Regions from separate parts of the Streptomyces sp. NBC_00005 genome, predicted to be linked through region 3. Evidence: predicted binding sites of a transcription regulator. Region 3 holds the regulator's gene; each other region holds the start of a gene.
The links. The regulator HspR, encoded in region 3, represses chaperone genes until heat shock. The targets are predictions, from matches to a motif close to TTGAGNNNNNNNNNCTCAA.
Positions count from the first base shown of each region.

Region 1 (10,263 bases), 1.3 Mb from region 3:
TATTTCGCAGGGCTAGACCAACGGCAGCCTCCGGCCCCTCTTCCCACCCGCTCTTCTACGTGCGTAGCTTCATTACGAGACCGACGGCTGGCATGCACACGCCAGTCCCATGTGGCCCCGCACTGGCCCCCACGCAGCATCTCCGAGCATCACCGAGCCTTCGGAGGCACGCCATGCCCGTGCACAGACCCGGATCGGTACGCCCCCGGCGCCTCTTCCTCGCCGGGCTCCTGCTCGCCGCCCTCCCTCTCGCCCTCGCCGTCCCCGCCTCCGCCGCGGACACACCCGCCCGCGGCTCCGCCCGCATGGGCATGGGCGTCCTCGCCCACGACGGCCAGAACGGCACGCCCTGGGCCACTGCGGCCGTCCAGACGGAGGGCGTCGACGTCTCCGGCCATCAGGGCAACGTCGCCTGGTCGACCCTGTGGAGCAGCGGGGTCAAGTGGGCCTACACGAAGGCGACCGAGGGGACGTACTACACGAACCCCTACTTCGCCCAGCAGTACAACGGCTCGTACAACGTCGGCATGATCCGCGGTGCGTACCACTTCGCCACCCCGGACACCACGAGCGGTGCCACGCAGGCCAACTATTTCGTCGACCACGGCGGCGGCTGGTCCAAGGACGGCAAGACCCTCCCCGGCGTCCTCGACATCGAGTGGAATCCGTACGGCGACGCCTGCTACGGCAAGTCGGCGAGCGCGATGGTCGGCTGGATCGCCGACTTCCTGAACACGTACAAGGCGCGCACGGGCCGGGATGCCGTGATCTACACGGCGACCAGCTGGTGGACCGACTGCACCGGGAACTACGGCGGCTTCGCGTCCGCCAACCCGCTGTGGATCGCGCGGTACGCGTCGGACCCCGGCACGCTGCCCGCCGGCTGGAGCTACTACACGATGTGGCAGTACACCTCGTCGGGGCCGACCGTCGGGGACCACGACAAGTTCAACGGGGCCCTGGACCGGGTGGTCGCCCTCGCCAACGGCTGACCCTCCCCCGTACGCACAAGACGAAGGCCCGGGCCTCCCTCACGGGACCCGGGCCTTGCCTGTCCGATGGCGTCCGTCACGCCGCCACCGGAACCTTCGGCGTCACGCCGCCACCGGAACCTCCCGCGTCGCGGCGCTCGTGGCGGGCGCGAGGGCCAGTTCCAGGACCTGGCGGACGTCCGTCACGGCGTGGACGTCGAGCTTGTCCAGCACCTCCGCGGGGACGTCGTCCAGGTCGGGTTCGTTGCGCTTGGGGATGACGACCGTGGTGACGCCCGCCCGGTGCGCGGCGAGCAGCTTCTGCTTCACGCCGCCGATGGGCAGGACCCGGCCGGTCAGCGAGACCTCGCCGGTCATCGCCACGTCCGTGCGGACCAGGCGGCCGGACAGGAGCGACGCCAGGGCCGTCGTCATCGTGACGCCCGCGCTCGGGCCGTCCTTCGGGACCGCGCCCGCCGGGAAGTGGATGTGGACGCCGCGGTCCTTGAGGTCCGCGACCGGCAGCTCCAGTTCCGCGCCGTGGCTGCGCAGGAAGCTCAGCGCGATCTGTGCCGACTCCTTCATCACGTCGCCGAGCTGGCCCGTGAGGGTCAGACCCGCCGCGCCCGTCTCCGGGTCGGCGAGGGACGCCTCCACGAAGAGGACGTCTCCGCCCGCTCCGGTGACCGCGAGGCCCGTCGCCACACCCGGGACCGCCGTACGGCGCTCGGCCGGGTCGGTGGCGGACTCGGGCACGTGGTGCGGCCGGCCGATCAGGGCGCGCAGATCGCCGTCCGTGATGGTGAACGGCAGGTCCCGGTCGCCCAGTTCGTGCTGGGCCGCGACCTTGCGGAGCAGCCGGGCGATGGACCGCTCCAGGGTGCGCACGCCCGCCTCGCGGGTGTACTCGCCGGCGAGCTTGCGCAGCGCGCTCTCATCCAGGGCCACCTCGTCCTTGTCCAGACCCGCCCGCTCCAGCTGGCGCGGAAGCAGGTGGTCGCGGGCGATGACGACCTTCTCGTCCTCGGTGTAGCCGTCGAGGCGAACCAGCTCCATACGGTCGAGCAGGGCCTCCGGGATGGCCTCCAGGACGTTCGCCGTGGCGAGGAACACCACGTCGCTCAGGTCGAGTTCGACCTCCAGGTAGTGGTCGCGGAAGGTGTGGTTCTGCGCCGGGTCCAGGACCTCCAGGAGGGCGGCCGCGGGGTCGCCGCGGAAGTCGGAGCCCACCTTGTCGATCTCGTCCAGCAGGACCACCGGGTTCATCGACCCGGCCTCCTTGATGGCGCGGACGACACGGCCGGGCAGCGCGCCGACGTACGTACGCCGGTGGCCGCGGATCTCCGCCTCGTCCCGCACGCCACCGAGGGCGACGCGGACGAACTTGCGGCCCATGGCGTGCGCGACGGACTCGCCGAGCGAGGTCTTGCCGACGCCGGGCGGGCCGACCAGGGCCAGCACGGCGCCTCCGCGCCGGCCGCCGATCACGCCGAGACCGCGGTCACTGCGGCGCTTGCGCACCGCCAGGTACTCGGTGATCCGCTCCTTCACGTCCTCCAGTCCGGAGTGCTCGGCGTCGAGGACGGCCTTCGCGCCCTGGATGTCGTAGACGTCCTCGGTCCGTTCGTTCCACGGCAATTCGAGGACGGTGTCCAGCCAGGTGCGGATCCAGGAGCCCTCGGGGGACTGGTCGCTGGACCGCTCCAGCTTGTCGACCTCCTTGAGGGCGGCCTCCCGTACGTTCTCCGGCAGGTCGGCGGCCTCCACGCGGGCGCGGTAGTCGTCGGACTCCTCGCCGTCCTGCTCGCCGTTCAGGTCGCGCAGTTCCTTGCGTACGGCTTCCAGCTGGCGGCGGAGCAGGAACTCGCGCTGCTGCTTGTCGACGCCCTCCTGGACGTCCTTGGCGATGGTCTCGGCGACGTCCTGCTCGGCGAGGTGGTCGCGCAGCTGCTGGGTGGCGAGCTTGAGACGGGCGACCGGGTCGGCGGTCTCGAGCAGCTCGATCTTCTGGTCGGTGGTGAGGAAGGGCGAGTATCCGGAGTTGTCCGCGAGCGTGGAGACGTCGTCGATGGCCTGCACGCGGTCCACGACCTGCCAGGCGGCGCGCTTGCGCAGCCAGGCGGTGGCGAGGGCCTTGTACTCCTTGACCAGTTCGGTGACGTGACCGGGCTGCGGCTCGGGCACGCTCTCGTCGATCCTCGTCCCCTCGACCCACAGCGCCGCGCCCGGCCCTGTGGTGCCGGCGCCGATACGCACCCGGCCGCGGCCGCGGATCAGGGCGCCCGGGTCGCCGTCGGCCAGCCGGCCGACCTGCTCGACGGTGCCGAGCACTCCCGTGCCCGGGTACGTCCCGTCGATGCGTGGCACCAGCAGGACCCTGGGCTTGCCCGGCTCGGACCGGGCGGCGGCCTGGGCGGCCTCCACAGCGGCGCGTACGTCGGGGTCGTTCAGGTCCAGCGGCACCACCATGCCGGGCAGCACGACCTCGTCGTCGAGTGGCAGCACGGGCAAAGTGAGCGGTGTGGACGTCGAAGCCATGATCTACCCTCCGGCAGTCAAGTTGAGTTACATCGACTCAATGCACGGGGCTCCGCGAATGTTCCCGGGGTGACGTTCGCTGTCAGCGATCGGGGTGTTGCTGCCTGCGTCGGCCGGGCCACCGCTCCCGGACTCCCGCTCCGGCCTGGTCGCCCTGATCCTCAAACGCCGGACGGGCCGAGATGCATCCCCGTTCACAGGAAGGGCCTGCAAACTGCAAGCTCGTTCACAGGGGGAAGCGCATGAGCGAGGAACAGCGGCGGGGGCCCGCCCGGCGTGCCGTGATCGCGGGGGCGGCCGTGGTGGCGGCAGGGGCAGCCGTACCCCTCGTCGTGCGGGCGGTGGGCGGCGACGGCTCCGGCACCGCCGGGCCCACCGGGAGCACCCCCGCCGCCAACGCGGCCCGCCGTACCGCCGCCCCGGCCACGAGCCGGGCCCCGTCCCCGACCCCCAGTCGCCGCCCCCGATCCGACCACCGCCCCAACATCCTGCTCGTCCTCACCGACGACCAGCCGAAGGAGACGGACTGGGCACTCCCCCGGACCCTCGACTGGCTCGGCGGAAACGGCGTCACCTTCGGGCGCGCACACGCCAACACCCCGCTGTGCGCGCCCTCCCGCGCCTCGATCATGTCGGGGCGGTACGCCCACAACCACGGCGTCCTCGACACCCAGCACCCCTACCACCTGGACCAACGCACCACCGTGCAGCGGCAGTTGCACGAGGCCGGCTACCGCACGGGCCTGTTCGGCAAGTACCTCAACTTCTGGCACACCGGCGACAACCCGCCGCACTTCGACGAGTGGCTGCTCCAGGAACCGGTGGCGTACTACAACGGCCACTACAACGACAACGGGACCGTCCGGAACCTCCCCGGCTACAACACCGCCGTCATCAAGGACCGCGCCCTCGCCTTCATCGAGGCCTCCCGCGTCGACGAGCGGCCCTGGTTCGCGTACGTCGCCACGCGCAGCGCGCACGAACTGAACATCCCTGAGCGGCGGTACGCCCACGCGCGCGTGCCCTACTGGGAGGGGCGGTCCTCCGTCTTCGAGCGCGACAAGGCCGACAAGCCGCCGTTCCTGCGCAGGGCGCACCACTCCTTCGCCCAGGGAAAGGCCCTGCGCGAACGCCAGTTGCGCACCCTGCTCTCGGTGGACGACGCGATGCGCGACTTCCGCACGAAGCTGCGCTCGCTCGGCCAGTTGGAGAACACCCTGGTGCTGTTCACCAGCGACCACGGCCTGTGCTGGGGCGACCACGGCTGGCTGCGCAAGTCGGTACCGTACCGGCCGAGCCTGGAGGTGCCCTTCCAGCTGTCGTGGCCGGCCGGCGGCTTCGGATCGGGCAGCGGCGACGACCGGCTCACCGGCCACGTCGACATCGCGCCCACGTTCCTGGACGCGGCCGGCATCACCCCGGACACCCCGCACGACGGCCACTCCCTGCTCGACCGGCGCAACGACCGCACCCACCTGCTCGCCGAGTGGTGGTGGAACCAGCAGGACAAACAGCCGATCCACACCTGGGCGTCGTACATCGGCAAGGCGGAGCAGTACACCGAGTACTACCGGACACGCCTCGACAAGAGGGGCCGTCCGCAGGGCAGTGGGGAGGTGCTGTTCCGGGAGTACTACGACCTCGCCAAAGACCCCTGTCAGCTCGCCAACCGGCTGCACGGGGCGAGCGAGGAACAGGAGCGCGGGCTCGGCGTTCCAGGCCTGGCCCGCGGACTGGCCGCGGCCCGCACGGCGGGTTCCAAGGGCTCCTAGGCCGCCCGTCCCGCCCGGTACCAGCGCCTGATCAGCGGCCACGTCGCCATGCCTATCGACAGCGAGATCAGATGGCCCCAGTTGGTCATCGGGTCCGTGAACTCGATCAGGTCCTGGACCAGCATCCCGCCGAACAGGACCAGCACCGGCCAGCGCAGCCACGGCGTGAGCAGCCCGGCCAGGGCGCCGACGCTGGCGGCCACCCCGAAGCTGATGCCGTAGTCGAGGCGGTGCAGGGAGCTGTCGGGGAGGTGGCCCACCAGGACCGCGAGACCCACCGGGCCCTCGGTCGCGAGGGTGGCCAGGACATGCCCGAGCAGGAAGACGACGGCCGTGCGCGCCCCGCCTATCCGCCGCTCCAGGGCGGTCAGGACGACCAGGAAGACGACCACGTACGGCGAGGTGATCCCGCCCGCGATCCACAGCGCGCTGGCCAGCAGCACCAGCACGGGCGTCTGCACGAGGTGCGCCACGTCGGTGCTGGAGGCCTGGTGCAGCGTGTGGACGAGGGAGGGGGCGGCGTACGCGGTGATCAGTGAGGTGAGGGCCAGAACGGCCGCGTAGCCGAAGGTGAACGGCGTTCCGGTGGGGGTGGGCAGGAGGCGCCAGGGGCGGACGGTACGGACCGCGGGGACGGGCGCCGGCACCGTGGTCGCGCCGGTCGCCGTGGCTCTCGCCGAGCCGCGCTGACGCGGCATGCCGTCCAGGAGTTCGCAGGCGTCCGGAAGGCGCGCGGCGTCGGGACGGGACGCGGCCAAGGGTTCCGCTTCGGCCGTCGCGGTCGGTTCCACGGTGAGGCACTCCTTCCGTTCACCCCACCCTTTCGCAATCCCACGGGTCGCTGTCTATGACAGAGGCCACGAAAGCGGCGATTCACAGCAACCTTTAAGGCTTTTTCCACGTCCGCCCGGCATTTGCGCGCCCACCGCTTTTCCGCGCTCCACGCTTTTCCCGCGCCGGGGACAGCCGGGGACAGTTCGGGGACAGCCGCGGACCTACGCGTCCGAGGGCAGTCCCGCCCCCGTCACCGTGAGCGACCGAAGCACCCGATCCAGGTACGCCCGCATCCGCCCGACCATGTCGAACCCCTTGGGGTCGAGCACCCATTGCAGCTGCAGTCCGTCCATCACGGCCGCGAGTTCCTGCGACACCGCCACGAGGTCGGTGCCGGGCTTCAGTTCGCCGGCGTCGACGGCCCGCCGCAGCGTGGCCGAGGTGTGCTCCACGAGTTTGGCGTACCGCTCGGTGAAGTAGGCGTGCGCGGGGTGGTCGGGGTCGCCCGCCTCCGCGGCGAGGACGTTGAACATGCGGGTGCGGCCGAGCCGTTGGCTGTTGTACTCGGCGAGCCGGGCGATGGTCGCGAAGCACTCGGTGGCCGAGACGAAGTCGCGGGAGAAGAACTTCTCCCCGTCGGCCCGGTCGATGCGCGCGAGAACCTGCACCAGCAAATCCTCCTTGCTGCGGAAGTGGTGCAGCAGCCCGCCCTGGGTGATCCCGACATCCTTGGCGATCCGGGCCAGGGAGGAGGCGTGGAAGCCCCACTGCGCGAAGTGCTCGACGGCGGCGTCGAGGATCCGCAGCCGCCGCTCGTCACCCACGGCGTACGTCCCGCGGCCTGGGCCTTTGCGCGGAGGGCGGCTCTCCTTGTCGACCATGACCGTCACGATAGCCCGGCTGCGGGCACGCCGGTCCTGGCGTACGGCACGCGCGCGTGACCGTCGGTTACACGAGTAATCACCGCCTTCTTTTCAAGCCATGTGCACGGTGATTCAGGCCACGCGACCAAAACCTACTACCCACTCGGTTTTGCTGCTTCCCTGATCGGGCCGGCGCGGCAACGAAGCCGCCCCCGTCCCCAGGAGTCGCCATGGCCCTGAGCCACGACGCGCCGCTCGACGAGACGCCCTCCCCAGCGCTCGAATCCGCTCGCGCGGGTGAACCCCCGTCGTCCACCGGGCATCCCCTGCCGTCTGCGCCCGCCAGCCTCGTCCTCGCGCTCGTCCTCGCGCAGTTCGGCGCCTATCTCGCCGTGCTCACCCCGGTGATGGTGACCCTCGCCCTGCGGGTCGCCCAGATCGTGCCGGAGGCGGACCGCGGTGCCGCGCTCGGCCAGGTGCTCTCGGTCGGCGCCCTGCTGGCGATGATCGGCAACCCGGTCTTCGGCGCCCTCTCCGACCGCACCACCAGCCGCTTCGGCCGCCGTCGACCCTGGCTGATCGGCGGCATGGTGACCGGTTTCGCCGGTCTGCTGGTCGTGGCCCTCGGCACCGGAGTCCCGGCGCTCATGGCCGGCTGGGCGCTGGCCCAACTCGGCATCAACGCCGCCCTGGCCGCGCTCACGTCCACCGTCCCGGACCTGATCCCGCCGCATCAGCAGGCCCGCGTCTCCGGCCTGGTCGGCAGCACGATCTCCCTGTCGATGATCGGCGGTTCGGCGCTGGCCCAGCTGTTCTCCGGCTCCATGGCCCTCGCCTTCCTCGTCCCCGGCGTCATCGGGATCGGCGCGGTCGGCTACCTGGCCGCCGTGATGAAGGACCGCCCGGCCCGCGCCGGCGCCTTCGCGCCGTACTCCGTCAAGGAGTTCCTGCGCAGCTTCTGGGTCAGCCCGCGCAGGCACCCGGACTTCGCGTGGAACTTCGCCGGCCGCTTCCTGGTCTTCACGGGCGCCTCCTGCGTGACCAGCTACCAGGTCTACTTCCTGATGGACCGTCTCGGGTACGACAGCGCCCAGGTGACCGGCAAGGTCTTCACCGGCACCCTGGCCATGGTCGCCGCGACCGTCCTGGGCTCCCTGCTCGGCGGTCTGCTCTCCGACAGGTCCGGCCGCCGCAAGCCGTACGTCCTGGGCGCCTCGCTCGTGATGGCCGTCAGCCTCGCGATGATCGCCTCGGCCCAGACCTTCGGCACGTACGTCGCCGCGCTGGTCGTCTTCGGTCTCGGCGAAGGCCTGTATCTGTCGGTCGACATGGCGCTCGCCGCGGCCGTCCTGCCCAATCCCGAGGAGTCCGCCAAGGACATGGGCGTCCTCAACATCGGCAACGCCCTCCCCCAGTCCCTCGTCCCCATCGTCGCCCCGGCGCTCCTCGCGATCGGCGGCGGCGGCAACTACGGCGCGCTGTTCCTGTTCGGGGCGATCGCCGCCGTACTGGGCGCGCTCGCCGTCCAGTTCGTCCGCTCGGTCAAGTAGATCCCGTCGTAGGCAAGGAAGTTCAGGATGACCACCCCCGCGTACCGCGATCCGGACCGCCCCGTCGACGAACGGGTGGACGACCTGCTGGCCCGCATGACCCTTCAGGAGAAGGCGGGCCAGCTGTTCCACACGATGCTCGCCATGGGCCCGGGCGGCACGCTCGCCGAGAAGGGCGGCTTCCTCCGGTACGACACCACCGAGCTGGTCGCCGGGCGCCACCTCACGCACTTCAACCTGATCGGCCAGGGCGGCGCCCGCGAGACCGCCCAGTGGGTCAACCGGGTCCAGGAACTCGCGGCGGACACCCGGCTCGGCATCCCGGTCACCCTCTCCACCGACCCCCGCCACGCGTTCACCGACAACCCGGGCGCCTCCTTCCTCGCCGGGGACTTCTCGGCCTGGCCCGAACCGCTGGGGCTGGCCGCGATCGGCGACGCGGAGCTGGTGGAGCGGTTCGCGGACACCGTGCGCCGCGAGTACCTGGCGGTCGGCTTCCGGGTCGCGCTGCACCCGCAGATCGACCTGGCCACCGAGCCGCGCTGGTCACGCCAGTCCGGCACCTTCGGCTCCCGCGCCGAGGTCGCGGCCGAGCTCGTACGGGCGTACGTACGCGGCCTGCAGGGTCCGAGGCTCGGCCCGGAGTCGGTCGCCGCCATGGTCAAGCACTTCCCCGGCGGCGGCGCGCAGAAGGACGGCGAGGACCCGCACTTCCCGTACGGGAAGGAGCAGGTGTACCCGGGCGGGATGCGCGAGTACCACCTCGCACCGTTCGTGGCCGCCGTCGAGGCCGGCTGCTCGCAGATGATGCCGTACTACGGCCAACCCGTGGGCACCGACTGGGAGGAGGTCGGCTTCGGCTTCAACAAGGGCGTACTGACCGGGCTGTTGCGCGAGCGCCTCGGCTTCGACGGCATCATCTGCACCGACTGGGGCCTGCTGACCGACGGCGAGATCATGGGCGAGCCGGCCGAGGCGCGCGCCTGGGGCGTCGAGCACCTCACCGTCGCCGAGCGCGCGGCCAGGGCGCTGGACGCCGGCAGCGACCAGTTCGGCGGCGAGCAGTGCCCCGAGGTGATCGTGGAACTGGTCCGCTCCGGGCGGATCTCCGAGGAACGGATCGACCGCTCCGTACGGCGGCTGCTGCGCGAGAAGTTCGTGCTGGGGCTGTTCGAGAACCCGTACGCCGACCCCGACAAGGCCGAAGAGACGGTCGGCGCCGCCGAGTTCACGGCACTCGGCGAGGCCGCCCAGCGGCGCGCGCTGACGGTGCTGAGCAACCGTGACCTGCTGCCGCTGCGGGGCCGCCCCGACCTGTACGTCCAGGGCGTGAACGAGCAGACGGCGGCGGCGTACGGCAACGTGGTCGCCGACCCGGCCGAGGCGGATCTGGCGGTACTGCGGCTGAGGACCCCCTACGAGCAACGGCCCGGCGCCTTCGAGTCGTTCTTCCACGCGGGCTCGCTCGCGTTCCCGGAGGACGAGCTGAAGGAGATCCTGCGGCTGCTGGACACGGTGCCGAGCCTGGTGTGCGTGAACCTCGAACGGCCCGCCGTACTACCGGAGATCGCCGAACGCGCGGCGGCCCTCGTGGCGGACTTCGGAGCGTCGGACGCGGCCGTGCTGGACGTGGCCTTCGGGCGGGCGAAGGCCGAGGGCAGGCTGCCGTTCGAGCTGCCGCGCTCGATGGCGGCGGTGCAGGCGGCCCGGCCCGACGTGCCCGACGACACCCAGGACCCGGTGTTCACGCACGGACACGGCCTGGACGTCTGACAACTCCCGGGGCCCGGCCTGT
Region 1 is NZ_CP108316.1:3,928,963-3,939,225, forward strand. It holds gene OG303_RS17950 (lysozyme) at 174-992, shown strand; gene lon (endopeptidase La) at 1,095-3,509, opposite strand; gene OG303_RS17960 (sulfatase) at 3,752-5,281, shown strand; gene OG303_RS17965 (rhomboid-like protein) at 5,278-6,072, opposite strand; gene OG303_RS17970 (TetR/AcrR family transcriptional regulator) at 6,277-6,936, opposite strand; gene OG303_RS17975 (MFS transporter) at 7,149-8,468, shown strand; gene OG303_RS17980 (glycoside hydrolase family 3 protein) at 8,496-10,241, shown strand.
Region 1: a site for HspR is predicted at 3,532-3,550, ahead of lon (endopeptidase La). Genes of this name have one in related genera too.

Region 2 (10,263 bases), 2.7 Mb from region 3:
CGGACGGCACGGTGGTACGCGGGGCGCGCGCCAACCGCCGGTTCATGCAACGGGCCGTCCGCACGGCCGCCGAGGCCGGGATACGCCAGTTCCTGGACATCGGCACCGGCATCCCCACCGAGCCCAACCTGCACCAGGTGGCGCAGCAGTCCGCGCCGGAGTCCAAGGTCGTGTACGCGGACAACGACCCGATCGTGCTCCGCCACGCAGAGGCGCTGCTGCACGGCTCCGCCGAGGGCAGCACGGACTACATCCACGCCGACGTCCGGGACCCCGAGGCCATCCTGCGCCTGGCCGGTGAGTCCCTGGACTTCGCGCAGCCCGTCGCCCTGTCCCTGGTGGCGCTCACCCACTACCTGGGCGACGAGGAGGACGACGTGTTCGGCCTGGTCAAGGGGTACGTCGAGGTGCTCGCACCCGGGAGCTTCCTGATCCTCTCGCAGGTCAGCCCGGACCTCGCCCCGGAGGGCGTGGCCAAGGCCACGGAGCTGTTCCGCAGGAGCGGCACGCCCTTCTACCCGCGCACCCTTCCCGAGTTCTCCCGCTTCTTCGAGGGTCTGGAACTGCTCGGCCCCGGTGTGATCCCGGTGTACGGCTGGCGTCCGGAGCCGGTGGACGTGGAGGCCCAGGCGGAGGGCGTCGTCCCGGTGTACGCGGGGGTCGCCCGCAAGAACTGACGCTCCCTGACCCGTACGGGCGCCGTGAACAGGTGCGCTCCCCGGCTCGCCCCTAGCGTCGAAGCACGGGGTGAGCAAGGGAGCGCACGTGACGGACACGCGGATACCGCCCACCGAGCCGGGAGCGGTGCTGCTGCGTGCCGGAAGGTTCTTCCGTCCGGGCACCCCGGCACCCGATCTGCACAGCATCGGGCTGACCGGCGGGCGTGAGGCCGACGCGTTCTACCGGGACCGCTGGAGCCACGACAAGGTCGTGAACCCCACGCACGGCGTGAACTGCACGGTCTCGTGCCGGTGGAAGGTGTACGTCAAGGACGGTCGGCATGACGTCCGCCGAGGTCGAGGCGATGTACCGGCTGCTGGCGATCGCCAAGTACGAGGACCGGTACGTGATTCCGACCGCCGCCGTCGGGGACGCGCGCCGGCTGGAGGAGTCCGCGCTGCCGGACGAGTGCAGCCTCGACTACGACGGCGGGCCGGGGATGGGCGGCGACGGCCTCGTCGGTCAGGACTCGGGACGCAGGCACCTGCCGCTGGTGTCGGTGGAGAACTTCCACGCGCTGCGCAGCCGCCAGACCACGGACAGCCCGGCCGACCCGGCCGACTCGAAGGAGGCCTGATGCCCTCGGACGCCGTGCTCCACCAAGCGGCAGCGCTCTGCCTGACGTACCCCGACGAGGACTTCCGCGCCCGGCTGCCGCTGCTGCGTGAAGCGGCCCCGCAGCTGCGGGAGTTCGTGGACCACGCGGCGGTCACTCCGGCCCATGAACTGGCCGCGCACTACGTCCAGGTCTTCGACTTCAAGAACCGCCACAGCCTCTACCTGAGCTGGTGGCAGGACGGGGACACCCGGCGGCGCGGCATGTCGCTGGTCCGCTTCAAGGAGGTCTACCGCGCCGCGGGCCTCGAGTTCACCGGCGAGGAACTGCCCGACTTCCTGCCCGCGGTCCTGGAGTTCGCGGCCCGCACCGGGGACACGGGCCTCCTCACCGAACACCGGGCCGGCCTGGAACAACTCCGTTCCCGGCTCACCGACTTCGGCACACCGTACGCATCCGTCCTGGACGCCGTGTGCGCCACACTGCCGATCGCACACCCAGGGGCGCGCCCATGACCACGCTGCTGTGGGGCGTCCTGCCGTACGTCGTCCTCGCCCTGCTCGTCGCCGGCCTGATCTGGCGCTACCGCTACGACAAGTACGGCTGGACCACGCGGTGGTCGGCATGGCGCTGATCGCCCTGGTGCCGTACACCCGCCTGGTCCACATGTTCAGCGCGCCGGTGCAGTACCTGTTCCGGCCGTATCTGGTGTACCGCAGCCGCGACCCCGAACAGCTGGGGCCGCGGCCGGAGCGGCGGGGTTGGGAGCGGATGGGCTCCCAGGTTTCGTGATGCTTAAGCGGCGCCGCCCTTCGTGTCCCGGTCCTCGTCCACGATCTCCGCGTCGACCACGCCCTCCTCTTCCTGCGGTGAGGTGTGCTGTTCGGTGCCGGTGCCGGTGCCGGTGTCGGTCGGGGGCTGGTCGGCCTGGGCGTACATCGCCTGGCCCATCTTCTGACTGACGGTGGCGAGTTTCTCGACGCCGGTGCGCAGCTCGTTGGTTTCCGCGTTCCGTTCCAAGAGGCCCTTCAGCTCTGTCGCCGCAGCCTCCACCTCCGACCTGGTCTCGGCGGGGATCCGCTCCTCGTTGTCCCGTATGAACTTCTCGGTCTGGTAGACGAGTTGTTCGGCCTGGTTCCGGGTCTCGGCGGACTCGCGGCGCTGGCGGTCCTCCTCGGCGTACTGCTCGGCCTCGCGCATCATGCGGTCGATGTCGTCCTTGGGGAGCGCCGAGCCGCCGGTCACCGTCATCTTCTGCTCGCGGCCGGTGGCCAGGTCCTTGGCCGACACGTGCATGATGCCGTTCGCGTCGATGTCGAAGGCGACCTCGATCTGCGGGATCCCGCGCGGGGCGGGCGGCAGCCCCGTCAGGTCGAAGACGCCCAACTTCTTGTTGTACGCGGCGATTTCACGCTCGCCCTGGTAGACCTGGATGCCCACCGAGGGCTGGTTGTCGGTGGCCGTCGTGAAGATCTCCGCACGCCGGGTCGGGATGGTCGTGTTGCGCTCGATCAGCTTCGTCATGATGCCGCCCTTGGTCTCGATGCCCAGGGACAGCGGGGTGACGTCGAGCAGGAGGACGTCCTTCACGTCGCCCCGGATGACGCCGGCCTGGAGGGCCGCACCGACGGCCACGACCTCATCGGGGTTGACGCCCTTGTGCGGGTCCTTGCCGGTGAGCTCCTTGACCAGTTCGGTGACCGCGGGCATCCGCGTCGAGCCGCCGACGAGGATGACGTGGTCGACCGCGGACAGCTTGATGCCGGCGTCCTTGACCGCCTGGTGGAAGGGGGTCTTGCAGCGGTCGAGGAGGTCGGCTGTGAGCTCCTGGAACTGGGCGCGGGTCATCTTCTCGTCGAGGTGCAGGGGCCCCTCGGCGGAGGCGGTGATGTAGGGCAGGTTGATCGTCGTCTCGGACGAGCTGGACAGCTCGATCTTGGCCTTCTCGGCACCCTCGCGCAGGCGCTGAACCGCCATCTTGTCGTTGCCGAGGTCGATGCCGTACTGCCCCTTGAACGTCTTGACCAGGTGCTCGACGATCCGCTGGTCCCAGTCGTCGCCGCCGAGGTGGGTGTCGCCGTTGGTCGCCTTGACCTCGATGACGCCGTCGCCGATCTCCAGGAGCGACACGTCGAAGGTGCCGCCGCCGAGGTCGAAGACCAGCACGGTCTGCTCCTCGCCCCGGTCCAGGCCGTAGGCGAGGGCGGCGGCCGTCGGCTCGTTGATGATTCGCAGGACCTTCAGCCCCGCGATCTCCCCGGCCTCCTTGGTCGCCTGCCGCTGCGAGTCGTCGAAGTACGCCGGTACGGTGATCACCGCGTCCGTGACGTCCTCGCCGAGGTAGGACTCCGCGTCCCGCTTCAGCTTCTGCAGGACCCGCGCGGACAGCTCCTGCGCCCGGTAGCGCGTCCCGTCCACGGAGCCCTGATCGGGGAAGCGCCACTGCGCTTCGCCCATGTGCCGCTTCACCGAGCGGGCGGTCCGCTCCACGTTCGTCACGGCCTGCCGCTTGGCCACCTCTCCGACCAGCACCTCCCCGTTCTTGGCGAAGGCCACGACCGAGGGTGTGGTCCTGGCCCCCTCCGCGTTGGCGACGACCGTGGGTTCGCCGCCCTCCAGGACGGCGACCACCGAGTTCGTGGTCCCGAGATCGATCCCGACCGCACGTGCCATCTCCGTCCCCTTCCGCCAGGGCACTCTTCACCCACCAGCACAAAACTTGAGTGCGCCGTTGTCAATGCCGCGTACCCCGGGTACCCGGAAAAGAACGGTGCCGCGCCCCCTCGGCGGGAGGCGCGGCACCGGCGGACGTCCGCGTACGGGTGTCAGGCGAGCTTGGCCGACAGCGTGATGGTGGTGCCGGTGAGGGCCTGGCTGACCGGGCAGTTGGCCTTGGCGTCCTCGGCGGCGACGACGAACGCGTCGTTGTCGATGCCGGGGACCGTGCCCTCGACGGTCAGATGGATGCCCGTGATGCCCTCACCCGGCTGAAAATTCACGTCGGCCGAGGTGATGAGCTTGGTGGGCGGGGTGCCGGCGCCCGCCAGAGCGTGCGACAGCGCCATGGAGAAGCAGCTGGAGTGGGCGGCGGCGATCAGCTCCTCGGGGCTGGTCTTGCCGTTCGCGTCCTGGGCGCGCGAGGCCCACGTGACCGGCTGCTGGGCGATGGCGCCGGAGGAGTCGAAGGAGACGACCCCGTTGCCCTCGATCAGGTTGCCTTCCCAGACGGTGTGTGCGGAGCGCGTGGTTGCCACGGTGAATCCTTCCGAATTCTGGGTGTTCCTTGGGATCCCATCCGATCACATTCCGGCTCACCGCACGCGCTCACTGCACGCGGAAGACCGGTCCACGGGCACTGAACGGCAGCCGCGCCCCCTGCGGGATGAGATATGCGTGCTCGCGCCGCACCCGCAGCACGTCGCACCAGCCGTCCGTGATGACGAGGACCGGCGCGGACCGCGGGAAGTCGTCGGCCCGATGGAGGAGGTCGATGCCGGGCTGCAGGACCGTGCCGCCGCGGCCGTGGACCCGGACGCGGCCGGCGATCTCCGTGACCGGGAGATAGCCGGCGTCGTGCGGGGCCGCGTCGCAGAAGACCACGCGGGCGGCCGGTACGTCGCGGGCCTCGGCGTACGAGGCGATGGCGCCCAGGGCCTTGCCGAGGAGGGTGCGGTCCATGGAGCCGGAGGTGTCGAGGACCACGCCGAAGGTGCAGCGGGCGACCTCCTCGGGCGGGAAGTAGCGGCCCGCACGCGGGATGTCCGGGGTGGAGGACTGGCGGCGCGAGGGGCGGGCGTACGACCGTACAGGCTCCGGGCGGGGCACGAACTCGTCGAACCAGCGGGCGAGTCGGGCGTCCCAGGGCAGGGGCGGGTGGCTGAGTGTGCGGATCTCCTCGACCAGGCCGCCGGGGAGGTAACCGCGTTCCTGCTGCTGGTGCAGGTCCAGGCCGTGGCACAGGCCGCGGCGGTAGAACTCGTCGAGGTCGACGTAGTCGCGCGGGCTGCCGAGCGGACCGCCGAGGATGTCGCCCGTGCCCTTGCCGCGCAACGTGGCCAGGCGGCGCGTCCGGCGCAGGTCGCCGGCCATGCGGTCGTAGACCTCCTCGGCGGACAGGTCCTTCAACTCCGGGTCGTACAGCAGCCCTTCGGGCATCGTGCCGACCTGCATCTCGCTGAGCCAGCCGTTGATGACGTAGTCGCAGGCGATGTTGAAGAGGTAGGGGTCGCGGGTACCGCAGCGGTCGCCGTGGCGCAGGGCGGCGTGCAGCATCTCGTGGCCGAGGATGAACCGCCATTCCTCGTCGTCGAAGGTCCGCAGCGGATTGACGTAGATCTCGCCGGCCTCCGGGTTCACCGCCGCCACGGAGATACCGTGTGCGCGGGTGAGTTCGGCGTCGGCGACGAGGGTGATGCCGGCCGCGATGCCGCCGAGCAGCGGGTAGGAGGAGATGAACCAGCTCAGGGCCTTCTGCCAGGGGCGCTGCGGTACCACCGCGCCGTCGAGGGAGTCACGGCGGCCGCCCGCCAGGTCCATCGCCGCGGACACGGTCCGGGTCAGTGCGGTGGCGAACGCCAGCTGCCAGTCGGGGGGTTGGGCCCAGCCCACCCACCGCAGGAGCAGCTGGTCGGGCTGGTCGCCCGCCGTGCCGCAGCGCTCGTACGCGGCCGGGAGCCCGTTCCGCCGCCAGCGCGCGGCGAGTTGCTCCTCGTCCCCGTCCGGATAGGAGGCGGGCAGCTCCTCCGGGGTCGTACCGATGGTGAAGTTCAGCAGGAAGCGGTTGACGACGACGCAGCGCGCGGCGAGGTCGAACCGGTCGGGCTGGGTGCGCTCGCCCTTCGCCGCCGGGACGTGCCCGAAGCCCAGATGCAGGACGGCGTGCGCGAGCGCCCAGGCCCAGGCGGCCGGTTCGGCCAGGCGCCTCGGGTGGACGTGCAGGTCGCCGTCCGAGTCGACGGCCACGAGCCCGTCGCGGGGCGCGAACCTGCACTCCTCCTGCCGGCAGACGCCGAACTCGACGGCCGCCAGCGCCGGGTTGGCCTTCACCAGCCGCATCCCCTCGGCGAACGCCTCGGCAGCGGGGTCCCGCTTCTTCTGCGCCTTGCCCCGGGTACGGCTCACCGGCGCGCCTCCACCAGGCGGGGCATGTCCCGGGCGGCCTCGATGAGGAACCACGAGGGCAGCACGGGGTTGCCGTCCGTGTCGGAGGCGATGACGGTCTGGGCGACCTCCACGGAGATCTCCGCGAGCTGCACGAGCAGCGACTTGGCGCGGTACGCGGTCTGCCGGCCGTTCGCCGACATGTGCTCCTTGCTGACCGGGAGTTCCTTCATCAGGCGCCCGCGGAAGGACTCGGCGAGGTAGTAGAGCAGGTCGCGGTCCTCGAGGCGGTTCGGCCAGCGGGCGTCACCCTTGATGACGGCCTCGATGCCGAACTGGCTGCGCACGATCTTGACGTAGCCACAGAAGGCGGTCGCGTGCACGGGCGTCAGCGTGCCGTGCGCGAGGACCTTCAGCGTCTCCTCGTCGAGGCCCTGCCCGAAGGAGTGCAGCGCGTCGGAGAGCATGTGCCAGGAGCGGGGCGTGGAGAAGGGCTCCTCGGTCTTCGGCGGCTTGGACCACAGGTGGTCGGGCCGGTCGGTGAGGTGGTCGAGGATCCAGGGGTGGATGCCGTTGTTCGCGGCCCAGGTCAGCCAGTCCTTGGCGGACGCCTCCAGGTGCACATGGGTGAGGCGGTTGACCAGGGCGGAGGCGATGGGGCGGGCGAGCGCGTTGTCCGTGGCCCGGTTGCCGGCGCCTATGACGATCGAGCCCTTCGGCAGTTCGTAGTTGCCGATGCGGCGGTCGAGGATCAGCGAGTAGAACGCCTTCTGGACATCCGGTGTGGCCGCGTTCAGCTCGTCCAGGAACAGGCAGTACGGCTCGTCACGGGCGATGGCCTCCGGCGGGCAGAAGACGGACCGCCCGTCGCGGATCTGCGGGACGCCGATCAGGTCCTCGGGCGCGAGCTGCGTGCCGAGCAGGCTCACGCACTCCAGTCCCAGCGACTCGGCGAAGTCCCTGACGAGGGACGACTTTCCGATGCCGGGGGCACCCCAGATGAAGACCGGCCGCACGGTGGCGAGACCGAGCAGCAGTTCCGGGATACGGGTGGGAGTGACGGTGACGGCTGCCTGCACGCAGCGGCTCCAGGGTGTTCGAGAGGGGCGCGCAGGTGCGCGATGTCCGATACGGACAGTGTGTGCCCACGGATCTGCGGGCGCAGCCGATTTTCCGGGCACCGGCTCTCAGGCGGCCCGCTCCTCCGGCTCCGTCTCCAAGGGCACCTGGGGGCCGTTCGTCTCGCGCAGCCAGCGGCGCAGGACGCGGTGGACGTGCTCGGCGCCGACGAGGTCGCCGTCGTCGTCGACCGGCTCGGAGAACGCGAGCGGCGAGAGCAGGAAGGGGCTGCCCTGGGCGCCGCCGAGCCCGCCGTGCGAGCCGATCTGCTCCTCGAACGCGAGGACCTCGCCGTCGGCCGGGTCGTGGAAGGAGTTGACCATGATGTCGGCGGTGTGCGGGAAGGAGTGCGTGCGGCGCACGGCGTCGGCGGCACCCGGTCCGAACACCGCCAACGGGCCCGGATTCTCGTCGAGTCGACCGAGCGGGATCTCCGCGCCGTACGCCCCGAGCACGACCCCGCCGTGCTGCTCGCTGCGCACGAGCAGGAAGCCGATGCCGGGGTGGTTGGCGAGCGTCGTCAGCAGGGCCGGGTGGCGGGCGTCGATCTCCTCCTTGCTCATCCGGTGCGGCACGTCCGGGAAGGAGACCAGGCCGAGGTTCCCGGAGGCCAGCACGAGCGGCTCGGAATGGCGGCGCGAGGGGCGGTACTCCTCGCCGCCCTCCTCGACAGGCCGGCGGAGCGCCGCACGCACGGCGGCGCGGGCCTCGGCCCCGCTGTGGGTGCGCTGCGCCTTGCGCGGCACGGGCAGCCCGCACCCGGCCCGCACCAGGTCGCCGAGGCCGAGGCCGTAGCGGGCACGGAAGGTCTCGCCGGGGCTCTGGCCATGGTCGGACAGGACGACGATGCGGTACGGCCGTGGGGCGTGCTCGGCGACGTTCGCGATCAGCGCCAGGGAGCGGTCGAGGCGTTCGAGGACCTTCTCGGCGTCGCGGCTGGTCGGCCCGGAGTGGTGCGCCACTTCGTCGTACGCCACCAGGTCGGCGTAGACGGCGGTGCGCCCGGCGAGCATGTCGCCCATCACCGCGGCGACGACGACGTCCCGTTCGACGACCGTCGCGAAGGCGCGGACGAAGGGGTAGAGGCCGCCGCGGGCGACGCGGGGGCGCTCCTTCCTGATCCGGGCCCGGGTGGACTGGCCGATCTCGCGGCCGACTTCGGCGACGAAGGACATGGCGGTGCGCACCGCGTTGGCCGGGTCGGAGAAGTACGCGAAGTAGCCCGCCCGGGACCGGTTCTCGCGGCCGCGGCGGCGGGTGGCGATGGACAGCACCAGGGCCTGCTCGTCGGCGCCGCCGCTGAAGAGGTTGCCGCGGCTCGCGCCGTCGACGGTGAGGAGGCCGCCGTCGCCGGTGTGCTCGACGGCCCGGCGCTGGAGTTCGGCGGCGCTGGTCGGCCGGTTGCAGACCATCACCTCGCGGCTGTCCTTCTCGTACCAGCGGAACGCCGGGATGTCGTGGTTGCTGCCGTGCAGGATGCCGAGCTGGCTGGCGCCGGTCTGGCTGGACCAGTCGGTGCGCCAGGGGGTGAGCCGATGGCTGCTCTCCAGCCACCGGGCGACGGTGGGCATCAGGCCCTTGCCGACCGCTGCCAGGAGGACGTCGTGCCCGACGCCGTCGAGTTGCAGGAAGACCGTGCCCTGCGCGGACGGGCCCGGTGGCCGGCTTCGACGGCGGCGGTCGGACAGGCGGTAGAGGCGGCGCCGGTAGGCGTCGTCGTCCCGCACGGCGAGGGCGGCGCCGGTGGCGGAGGCGACGGCGGACATCACGGCCGCGACGATGACGGCGGTCTCGGGGGCGGCCTCGCTGTCGCCGGAGGGGTTGATGCGCAGCGCGAGGAGCAGCAGCGAGCCGTTGAGGAAGAACACCAGCAGCCCGAGGACCAGCGCGGGCACGAGCAGCAGCAGCCGGACCAGCAGCGGCCACACCAGAGCCGACAGCAGACCGAAGGCGCCGGCGCCGAACGCCGCCGTGACGGCGATGCGGGTGGCGCTGTCGCCGTCCGCGGACTGGAGCTGGAAGTCGGGGAGGATCCCGGCGAGCACGAGCAGCGTGACCGTGGAGACCGCCCACACCGCGACGCTCCGCCCCATCTGACTGGCGACCCGCCGCCAACGCCCGCCACGCACGCCCAGCCCACCTCACGTCCTGGCCCGTCGTCGGTGCGGGCCTCTACTCAGACTGTCACAAGGGTCGGACAACCAGTTCTGTCACCGAAAGGGGGGTGCCTCAGCGGCCGTCGTATCCGGCTGTCGGCATCGACAGGCGCCGATGCACCCGTGCCTTCATCTGCGCGTCGTAGCAGGGCTCCGCGGAGCCCACCGTCTCCACCCGCACCCCGCGCCGGGCGCACTCCGCGGTGAACTCCTCGACGGACGACAGCGCGCTCTCCAGCACCCGGCGGCTGGGCGCCACGAACAGATCGGTCCCCGGCCGGACGCCGTCCCACAGCACGCAGTGGTCGGCCCGCAGACCCCGCACCAGGAGTTCCCGGCTGACGATGTAGCCCCGCTCGGCGGCCCAGCGCGCGCACATCGCGTGCTGGCTGCGGGAGTCCACCAGGAAAGGATCGGCGTCCAGTTCCTCCAGCGGCGTCAGACTCGCGATCGCCGTCACGCGCACCGGTCCCATGGCGTCCCCCTCACCTCTGGGTTTCGGCGCCGACCCTACTCCTGCCCGTAGGCTTCGGGGGAGTCGCGCGAAGGAGGCAAAGAGGTGCCGGTGGAGATCACCTGGTGGGGCCACGCGACCTGCACGGTCGCGGACTC
Region 2 is NZ_CP108316.1:2,474,422-2,484,684, forward strand. It holds gene OG303_RS11760 (SAM-dependent methyltransferase) at 1-677, shown strand, start outside; partial or broken gene OG303_RS11765 (hypothetical protein) at 766-1,041, shown strand; partial or broken gene narY (nitrate reductase subunit beta) at 995-1,297, shown strand; gene narJ (nitrate reductase molybdenum cofactor assembly chaperone) at 1,297-1,791, shown strand; gene OG303_RS11780 (respiratory nitrate reductase subunit gamma) at 1,788-1,910, shown strand; partial or broken gene OG303_RS11785 (respiratory nitrate reductase subunit gamma) at 1,886-2,068, shown strand; gene dnaK (molecular chaperone DnaK) at 2,072-3,949, opposite strand; gene OG303_RS11795 (OsmC family protein) at 4,102-4,530, opposite strand; gene OG303_RS11800 (DUF2201 family putative metallopeptidase) at 4,601-6,397, opposite strand; gene OG303_RS11805 (ATP-binding protein) at 6,394-7,455, opposite strand; gene OG303_RS11810 (alkaline phosphatase family protein) at 7,564-9,588, opposite strand; gene OG303_RS11815 (hypothetical protein) at 9,725-10,126, opposite strand; gene OG303_RS11820 (MBL fold metallo-hydrolase) at 10,211-10,263, shown strand, end outside.
Region 2: a site for HspR is predicted at 3,996-4,014, ahead of dnaK (molecular chaperone DnaK). Genes of this name have one in related genera too.

Region 3 (10,263 bases):
ACAAGGGGATCTACCGGGGCGTGGCGGGCGGCCCGCCGGAGGTGTCGGTGGAGTTCACCCGGGTGGGGTGAACGCCCGGGAGATGGTCGGGGGGCGGCCTGCCGCTCCTCGGCCCTCGTCGCCTACTTCAGGCCGATCGCCGCGCAGTCCGACGCGTACTTCGACGTGCAGATCTGCGAGATCTTGTAGATGCCGTCCGCGACGACCGTCGCCTTGATGTTCTTCTTCGTCAGGGCGGTCACGGTGACGAGCTGCGCGGGGATGTCCTTGTTGGTGGGGCTGTCGACCGTGTCCTGGGTGAGGGCGTCGAACTCGATGTCCTTGCCCTGCACCTTGGCCACCGCCATCTGCGCGGCGGCCTGGGCCTCCTGCGGGTACGACTTGTAGACGCTCATGTACTGCTCGCCCGACACGACCCGCTGCACGGCCGCGAGTTCCGCGTCCTGCCCGGTGAGCGGCGGCAGCTTGGTGATGCCGGCATCCTCCATGGCCTTGACGATGCCGCCGGCCATGCCGTCGTTGGCGGAGTAGACGCCGGCGATGTTGCCCTTGCCGATCGCGTTGATCGCCGCGGTCATGTTGGCCTCGGCGTTCTTCGGGTCCCAGTCCTTGGTGTCGTACGACTTGGCGATCGTCACCTTGCCGTTGAGTTCGGACAGGGCGCCCGCCTTGAACTGCTTGGCGTTCGGGTCGGTGGGCGAGCCGTTCATCATGACGATCTTGTCGGAGGTGTCGACGTCGCTGCCCAGCGCGTCGAGCAGGGAGCGGGCCTGGACCTCGCCGACGAGTTCGTTGTCGAAGGAGATGTACGCGTCGATGGGGCCCTCGGCCAGCCGGTCGTAGGCGATGACCGGGATACCGGCGTCCTTCGCCTTCTTCACCTCACCGGCGATGGCGTGCGAGTCCACGGCGTCCAGCAGGATGATGTCGACCTTGTCGTCGATCATCTTCTGCATCTGGCTCGCCTGCTTGTCCGCGTTCTGGCCCGCGTTGGCGTAGTCGACCTTGCCCCGCTTCTTGGTGAGCGAGGCGACCTGGGACTTGATGATGGGGTAGTCGAAGTCCTCGTACCGGGTGTTGGCCGTCTCCGGCAGGAGCAGCCCGATGGTGACGTCGTTCCCCTTCGTCGGGCTCGCCGAGCTGCCGTCCCCCGTCACGTTCAGCGCGCCGCAGGAGGAGAGCGACAGAGTCATGGCGGACACTGCGACGGCTATGGCGGTACGACGCATGGAGATGCTCACTTCTGGTGTCTTCCGGACGCGGGTGCAGCAGTGCAACCCAGGTGACTGAAAAGCCAACGCGGAGCCGACCCCGGACGTCAAGCAGAATACTTAACGAGTGCGCAACACCACGCCCTGTGGATCTTGTGAAGACATGGCGGAATCGCCTCCTACCGCCCTTTACGGTCTCTGCACTCGCCCACAACCGGCATACGAGAGGGGCCCGGAGGTTTTCTCCGGGCCCCTCTCACGGCTTGATTGCGACGGCCTCAGTCGGACTGCTGCCGCTTCGGCCGCCACACCACCAGCGCGCTGGTCTGCTGCACCTCCTGGTACGGAACCAGGTCACGGCGGTACGACGCGTGCACCGCCGCCTCGCGCTGCTGCATGGCCGCCGCCGCGCCCTCGACCGCCGTCTGGAGTTCGGCGACGCGCTGCTGGAGCGCGGCCACCTGGTTCTCCAGTTCGATGATCCGCTTGATGCCGGCCAGGTTGATGCCCTCGTCCTGGGACAACTGCTGCACGGCACGCAGCAGTTCGATGTCGCGGGCCGAGTAACGGCGGCCGCGGCCGGGCGTGCGGTCGGGCGAGACCAGGCCGAGCCGGTCGTACTGGCGCAGGGTCTGCGGGTGCAGGCCGGAGAGCTGGGCCGCCACCGAGATGACGTAGACCGGGGTTTCCTCGGTCAGTTCGTACGGGTTGCGTCGACGGCCGTCCATCTCTGTCAAGCTCCCTTCGCGGCCTGGAACAGCTCCGCCCGCGGGTCCTCGCCCGCGGTTGCCTCGCGATACGCCTCGAGCGCGTCACGAGCCTTCCCCGTCAGGTCCGCCGGGACACTCACCTCGACGGTGACCAGGAGGTCGCCGCGGGTGCCGTCCTTGCGGACCGCGCCCTTGCCGCGGGCCCGCATGGTGCGCCCGTTGGGCGTGCCGGGCGGCAGCTTCAGGGTGACGGGAGGGCCGCCCAGGGTGGGGACCCTGACCTCGCCGCCGAGGGCCGCCTCCGTGAACGTCACCGGGACGGTGACGGTCAGGTTGTCGCCCTTGCGGCCGAACACCGGGTGCGCGTCGACGTGCACGGTGACGTACAAGTCGCCTGCGGGGCCGCCCCGTTCACCCGGTGCGCCCTTGCCGCGCAGCCGGATGCGCTGGCCGTCCGACACCCCGGCGGGGATGCGGACCTGCATGGTCCGGGACGACTTGGCGCGACCGCTGCCCTTGCAGACGTCGCAGGGGTTCTCCGCGATCAGGCCGCGGCCCTTGCAGTCCGGGCAGGGGTCGGTGAGCGAGAAACCGCCGCCGGAGCCCCGCGCCACCTGGCCGGTGCCGACGCACGTCGGGCACACCCGGGGGTTGCCGTTCGCGTCGCCGGTGCCGGAACAGGCCTTGCAGGGTGACTGCGAGGACATGCGCAGCGGGACCGTCGCCCCCTCGATCGCCTCGGTGAAGCTGAGGCTGACCTCGGTGTCGACGTCCTGGCCGCGCCTGGGCTGCACCCGGGTGGTGCCGGAGCTGCCGCGGTTGAACAGGCCCCCGAAGACGTCACCGATCCCGCCGCCGAAGCCGCCGGAACCCTGGCCGCCCTGGGTGCCGCCTCCGAAGAGGTCACCCAGGTCGAAGTTGAAGTTCCCGCCGCCCGCGCCCGGCCCCGGACGGAAGCCGCCGTTGCCGAAGAGGGCGCGGGCCTCGTCGTACTCCTTGCGCTTCTTGGGGTCCCCGAGGATGTCGTTCGCCTCGGAGATCTCCTTGAAGCGCTCCTCGGCCTTGGCGTTGCCCTTGTTGGCGTCCGGGTGGAACTCGCGGGCGAGCTTCCGGTACGCCTTCTTGATCTCGGCCTCGGTGGCGTCCTTGGGGACGCCGAGGACCTTGTAGTAGTCCTTCTCGATGAAGTCCTTGGTGCTCATCCTCGACGCCCCTCCTTTCTCATCGGTTCAAACTCAGCCCTCGTCCGGGCCACCGCTCTCCTTGTCGTCGGCCGCCTCGGCAGAATCCTGGGAGTCCGCCTTGACGGTCTGCGCCCCCGGCTGGGGTTCGGCCACGGCCACCCGCGCGGGGCGGATGGTGCGCTCGCCGAAGCGATACCCGGGCTGCAGAATCGCCACGCACGTCGTCTCGGTGACGTCCGGCGCGTACGAGTGCATCAGGGCCTCGTGGATCGTCGGGTCGAAGGGCTCGCCCTCCTTGCCGAACTGCTGCAGCCCCATCTTCGCCGCCACGGTCTCCAGCGACTCCGCGACGGACTTGAATCCGCCGACGAGTTCGCCGTGTTCCCGCGCGCGGCCGATGTCGTCGAGTACGGGCAGGAGCTCGGTCAGGAGGTTCGCGATGGCGATCTCCTTGACCGTGATCCGGTCCCGCTCGACCCGGCGGCGGTAGTTCTGGAACTCGGCCTGGAGCCGCTGGAGGTCCGCGGTGCGCTCGTCGAGCGCCTTGCGCACCTGGTCCAGCTGGGCCGTCAGACCGGCGATCTGTACTGCTGCGTCCCCGGCCGGGGCCGCCCCCTCCCCCGAGGAGGGGGAGGCGGCCTGCGGCTCGGCGTCGTCGGGGGTGGCGCCGGAGGGGACGTCAGGCTTCTCGTCGAAACCCGGGGTCTCCTCCGTCACGCGGCACCGTCCTTGCGGTCCTCGTCGACGATCTCGGCGTCGACGACGTCATCGTCGGCCTTGGGGGCCTCGGCACCGGGAGCCTCGCCGCCCGCGGCGGCCTGCGAGGACTGGGCGTCGGCGTACATGGCCTGGCCCAGCTTCTGCGAGACGGCCGCGACCTTCTCGGTGGCGGTGCGGATCTCGGCGGTGTCCTCGCCCTTGAGCGCGGCCTTCAGCTCCTCGACGGACGCCTCGACCTCGGTCTTGATCTCGCCCGGGACCTTGTCCTCGTTGTCCTTGAGGAACTTCTCCGTCTGGTAGACGAGCTGCTCGCCCTGGTTGCGGCTCTCGGCGGCCTCGCGGCGGGCGTGGTCCTCCTCCGCGTACTTCTCGGCCTCCTGGCGCATCCGGTCGACCTCGTCCTTCGGCAGCGAGGAGCCGCCGGTGACGGTCATCTTCTGCTCCTTGCCCGTGCCCAGGTCCTTCGCGGTCACGTGCATGATGCCGTTGGCGTCGATGTCGAAGGCGACCTCGATCTGCGGGACACCGCGCGGGGCCGGCGGCAGACCGGTCAGCTCGAACATCCCGAGCTTCTTGTTGTACGCCGCGATCTCGCGCTCGCCCTGGTAGACCTGGATCTGCACGGACGGCTGGTTGTCCTCGGCGGTGGTGAAGATCTCGGACCGCTTGGTCGGGATCGTCGTGTTCCGCTCGATGAGCTTCGTCATGATGCCGCCCTTGGTCTCGATACCGAGGGACAGCGGGGTCACGTCGAGGAGCAGGACGTCCTTGACCTCACCCTTGAGGACACCGGCCTGCAGGGCGGCGCCGATGGCGACGACCTCGTCCGGGTTGACGCCCTTGTTGGCGTCCTTGCCACCGGTGAGCTCGCGGACGATCTCGGCCACGGCGGGCATACGGGTGGAGCCACCGACGAGGACGACGTGGTCGATCTCGTTGATGGAGATGCCGGCGTCCTTGATGACGTTGTGGAACGGCGTCTTGCAGCGCTCCAGCAGGTCGGCCGTCAGCTGCTGGAACTGAGCCCGGGTGAGTTTCTCGTCCAGGTGCAGCGGGCCCTCGGCGGACGCCGTGATGTAGGGCAGGTTGATCGAGGTCTCGGTGGACGAGGACAGCTCGATCTTGGCCTTCTCGGCAGCCTCGCGCAGGCGCTGCAGGGCCATCTTGTCCTTGCCGAGGTCCACGCCGTGACCGCTGGCGAACTGCTTGACCAGGTAGTCGACGACACGCTGGTCCCAGTCGTCACCACCGAGGTGGTTGTCGCCGTTGGTGGCCTTCACCTCGACGACGCCGTCACCGATCTCCAGGAGGGACACGTCGAAGGTGCCGCCACCGAGGTCGAAGACGAGGATCGTCTGGTCGTCCTTGTCGAGGCCGTACGCGAGCGCGGCCGCGGTGGGCTCGTTGACGATGCGCAGGACGTTGAGACCGGCGATCTCGCCGGCTTCCTTCGTCGCCTGGCGCTCGGAGTCGTTGAAGTACGCCGGGACGGTGATGACCGCGTCGGTCACCTTCTCGCCCAGGTAGGACTCGGCGTCGCGCTTCAGCTTCTGCAGGATGAACGCGGACATCTGCTGCGGGTTGAAGACCTTGCCGTCGAGCTCGATCTTCCAGTCCGTGCCCATGTGACGCTTCACGGAGCGGATGGTCCGGTCCACGTTCGTGACCGCCTGGCGCTTGGCCACCTCGCCGACCAGCACTTCACCGTTCTTGGCGAAGGCGACGACGGACGGCGTGGTCCTGGCACCCTCGGCGTTGGTGATGACGGTGGGCTCGCCGCCCTCCAGAACGCTGACGACGGAGTTAGTCGTGCCCAGGTCGATGCCGACCGCACGTGCCATGGTGATTTCCTCCAGCTGACTTGAGTGGAACGGACTCAAGTGTGCATGACGTCCCGCGCTCGGTCAACAGACCTGAGTCGCAGCGACTCAACTCTTATCCGTTCCTTACACGCAAGTGGCCGCTGACCTGCGTGGATACGGACCGTCGAGCTCCGTACACAGGCACCCGCAGCAGCAGGAGTACGACGATGAGTGCCCCCGCTCCCACCCAGAACACCCCGGACTCGGCGGTCCATCCGATGTGCATGAGCACCCCGACGAGCACCCCGGCGAACGCCCCGATGCCGGGCAGCACGGTCGCCCCCTGGGGGGTGAGCCCCAACCGCCGCAGCCGGTGGGCGAGATGGTCCGGTCCGCCGCGCAGCAACGGCCGCCCGGCCAGCCGCCGCGACAGGACCACGAGCAGTACGTCGGCGCTCGCCACGGCGGTGAGCGCGAACAGCACCCCCGCGCTGGACTCGATCCCGTACCCGGCCCGGGTGAACACGGCCGAGGCGGCGAGCACGAACCCGGTGAACAGCGACCCGCACGCACCGAGCCCCACGCGCGCGGGCGGCCAGTTGTGCATGAGGAACCCGGTCAGCGCGGCGGCCAGCACACTCAGCAGCACCGCGAGCCCGTCCATCACCTCGGCCGCCGCACAGGCCCCGACCCCGAAGGCGGTGACGACTCCGACGGTGCCCGCGAGCGCGTCGGCGTGGTCGAGCACCTTGAACCCGACGGCGACGAAGACGATCCAGCCGACGGCGAGCAGGCCGGCGGGCACCCCGGTCTCGTCGTACGGCACCACGAAGGCCGCCGCCACCGCCGTACCGGCGACGAGGAAGCGCGCCTTGACCCGACGCACGTCCGCGACGAGCCCGAGCGCGGCCACGGCGCCCCCCGCGGCGAGCAGCTTCCCGACCCCGTCCCCGAGGGGTGCCACCCCGGTCCGGTCCCCGGCCACCGCCACCGCACAGGTGGCGAGCACCACGGCCGCACCGCCGAACAGCGGCACGGGGCGCTGCCGCTGACGTCTCCGGTCGACGATCCCGAGGCGCAGGGCAGGCACCCGGAGCAGCGCGGTGAGCACGGCGGCGAGCAGGAGGGCGGTGGTGGCGGCGGCAATCCCGTAGAGCACGGATCTAAGTTAGGGGCGAATGTACCAATTTGGCATGAATAACACGATCGGATCGTCACAGACCTTTAAGGCAACCCTCAGCGACGCAGATCACCGAACGGCTGGCTACAGTGCGATGGAAGATGGGGGTAGTCTCAAACCGACTGCATAAGTTACCGCTTAGTAATGTCGAGGCCCGCCCTCGAACGAAACCCCTCGCAGGCCCGAGGAGCCCCCAAATGCAACTCGCCGCGATCATCGTGTCGCTGGTTCTGACCGTGGTCGGCGTTGCGCTGCTCGCACGCGCCATCGGCCAGTTCGTCCGGTATTTCAAGCTGGGCCAGCCCGTGCCCGCCGGCAGCCGGACCGACAATCCCTACTCGCGCAGCGTGACGCTGGTGCGTGAGTTCCTCGGCCACACGCGGATGAACCGCTGGGGCATCGTGGGCTTCGCCCACTGGTTCGTGGCCGTCGGCTTCCTGACGCTGCCGCCGACCCTGGCGCAGGCCTTCGGCCAGCTCTTCCAGGCCGACTGGACACTGCCGATCGTCGGCCAGTGGCTGCCCCTGGAGATGTACACCGAGTTCATCGGTGTGATGACGGTGCTCGGCATCGTCGTACTCATCGCGATCCGCCTGCTGAACCTGCCCTCGCGGCCCGGCCGCAAGTCCCGCTTCGCGGGCTCCAAGGCGGGCCAGGCGTACTTCGTCGAGTACGTCATCCTCACCATCGGTCTCGCGATCTACGTGCTGCGCGGTCTCGAGGGCGCCATCCACCACGTGGAGGGCTACGAGGCCGGGTACTTCGCCTCGTACCCGCTGGTCCTGGCCTTCAAGGGCCTGAGCGTCTCCGCGCTGCAGAACCTGGTCTACTTCGTCGCGATGGTCAAGATCAGCACCTCGTTCATCTGGATGATCGTGGTCTCGCTGAACACCAACATGGGTGTGGCCTGGCACCGCTTCCTCGCGTTCCCGAACATCTGGTTCAAGCGCGAGTCCGACGGCGGTACGGCCCTCGGTGGCCTCCAGCCCATGACCTCCGGCGGCAAGCCGATCGACTTCACCGACCCCGGTGACGACGACGTCTTCGGCGTCTCCCAGGTCGAGCAGTTCTCCTGGAAGGGCCTGCTGGACTTCTCCACCTGCACCGAGTGCGGTCGTTGCCAGTCGCAGTGCCCGGCCTGGAACACGGGCAAGCCGCTCTCCCCCAAGCTCCTGATCATGTCCCTGCGCGACCACGCGCACGCCAAGGCCCCGTACCTGCTGGCCGGTGGCGGCAAGACCATGGAGGGCGAGGAGAAGGCGTCCGAGGAACAGCTGGGGGACGTTCCCGCGGCAGCGCTCGCGGAAGCCGAGCGCCCGCTGATCGGTACCGCCGAGGAGAACGGCGTCATCGACCCGGACGTCCTGTGGTCCTGCACCACCTGCGGCGCCTGCGTCGAGCAGTGCCCGGTGGACATCGAGCACATCGACCACATCGTCGACATGCGCCGCTACCAGGTGATGATCGAGTCCGCGTTCCCGTCCGAGGCGGGCACGATGCTCAAGAACCTGGAGAAGAAGGGCAACCCCTGGGGGCTCGCCAAGAAGCAGCGCCTGGAGTGGCTCAAGGAGCTCGAGTTCGAGGTCCCGGTCGTCGGCCAGGACATCGAGGACCTCAGCGAGGTCGAGTACCTGTACTGGGTCGGCTGCGCGGGCGCGCTCGAGGACCGCGCGAAGAAGACCACGAAGGCCTTCGCGGAACTCCTCAACATCGCGGGCGTCAAGTTCGCGATCATGGGCGGCGACGAGAAGTGCACGGGTGACTCGGCGCGCAGGCTCGGCAACGAGCCGCTGTTCCAGGAGCTCGGCATGGAGAACGTCATGGCCCTGAACATGGCGTTCGGCGAAGAGCTGGACGACGACGGCAAGGTCGTCCCCGAGTCCGCCAAGCCGAAGTCGGCCAAGAAGATCGTCGCCACCTGCCCGCACTGCCTCAACACCATCGGCAACGAGTACCCGCAGCTCGGCGGCGACTACGAGGTCATCCACCACACCCAGCTGCTGCAACACCTCGTCGACGAGGGCAAGTTGGTCCCGGTCACCGCGGTCGAGGGCATCATCACCTACCACGACCCCTGCTACCTGGGCCGCCACAACAAGATCTACACGCCCCCGCGCGAGATCATCGCCAGCGTCCCGGGCCTGCGTAACGAGGAGATGCACCGCCACAAGGAGCGTGGCTTCTGCTGCGGCGCCGGCGGCGCGCGGATGTGGATGGAGGAGCGGATCGGCAAGCGCATCAACAACGAGCGCGTCGACGAGGCTCTGTCGCTGAACCCGGACATCGTGTCCACGGCCTGCCCGTTCTGCCTCGTCATGCTGACCGACTCGGTCAACGGCAAGAAGAACGACGGCAAGGCCAAGGAGTCCATCCAGGTCGTGGACGTCGCCCAGCTCCTCCTGGAGTCCGTCAAGACGCCGGTCGACCCGGCGGGCGAGGCGGAGGCGGCGAGCGAGCCGGAGCCGGAACCGGTGAAGTAGCCCGCCCCACGGACGCCGTCCGACGCCCCCTGCCCCACCCGGGACAGGGGGCGTCGTCGTCTCCCGACACAAGCGACACGGTGATCTCGCTGCACCATCTGGCGGCTTATCGTCGTCAAAGGGTTATTTGTACGTAGAAATTCCTATTTATTCCACTATCCGGTCTTGAACACTGCCCACGCCGCAGCCAGGCGCTACGCAAGTCAAGGAGAGTGGAAGATGACGACATCGCCGAAACGGCGATCGGCTCTGGCCTCAGCCGCCACGGCTGCTGCGCTCGTCGCAGCGCCGCTGGTGGCCGCAGGGACCGCCCAGGCACAGGACAACCCGTACCCGCCGCACCCGTCGCACTCGGCAGACCATCCGTACCCGCCGAAGCCACCGTATCCGCCGCACCCGCCGAAGCCGCACGAGCCGCCGCACCACGAGGACCCGGGGCACGGCAACGGGCACCACCCCGGCAGGCCGCACCTCGCGCACACCGGTGACAACGACAAGGAGCTGATCCTGGGTGGTGTGGCGGCCGGTCTGGTGGCGGCAGGCGTCGGCACCGTGCTGATCGCGCGCCGTCGCCGCAGCTCATGACGCTGCCAAGACTGCGTTTGACCCTCCGCGGGCGTCCCGGTCACGACCGGGACGCCCGTCGGGCGCGTCTGCACATCCACGGCCCTCTGGCCAGGAAAGCTCTGCTGGCCGCCGCCGTTCTTCCCCCGGTGGCGGCCGCCTGGATCGGTGTCACCGGCTGGCTCGCCCACAACGAGCTCCTTGCCGCACAGCACGACCTGAACGCGCTCCGTGCGTCGATCGCGACCTCGGCGGCGCCTCACCCCGACGCGGCGGTCGCCGCCGGGGCCCCGGCGGAGTCGGATCAGGAACGAATGCTGCGTTCGGCGGCCGCACACGCCGCGCGCGCACACGGCCTCACCACTGGACCGGCCTGGTACACCGCCGCCCAACTGCCCTTCTTCGGCGGCCC
Region 3 is NZ_CP108316.1:5,220,764-5,231,026, forward strand. It holds gene OG303_RS23980 (transglutaminase N-terminal domain-containing protein) at 1-71, shown strand, start outside; gene OG303_RS23985 (substrate-binding domain-containing protein) at 123-1,229, opposite strand; gene OG303_RS23990 (heat shock protein transcriptional repressor HspR) at 1,490-1,939, opposite strand; gene dnaJ (molecular chaperone DnaJ) at 1,945-3,123, opposite strand; gene grpE (nucleotide exchange factor GrpE) at 3,157-3,822, opposite strand; gene dnaK (molecular chaperone DnaK) at 3,819-5,666, opposite strand; gene OG303_RS24010 (MraY family glycosyltransferase) at 5,761-6,786, opposite strand; gene OG303_RS24015 ((Fe-S)-binding protein) at 7,005-9,287, shown strand; gene OG303_RS24020 (hypothetical protein) at 9,507-9,872, shown strand; gene OG303_RS24025 (DUF4012 domain-containing protein) at 9,869-10,263, shown strand, end outside.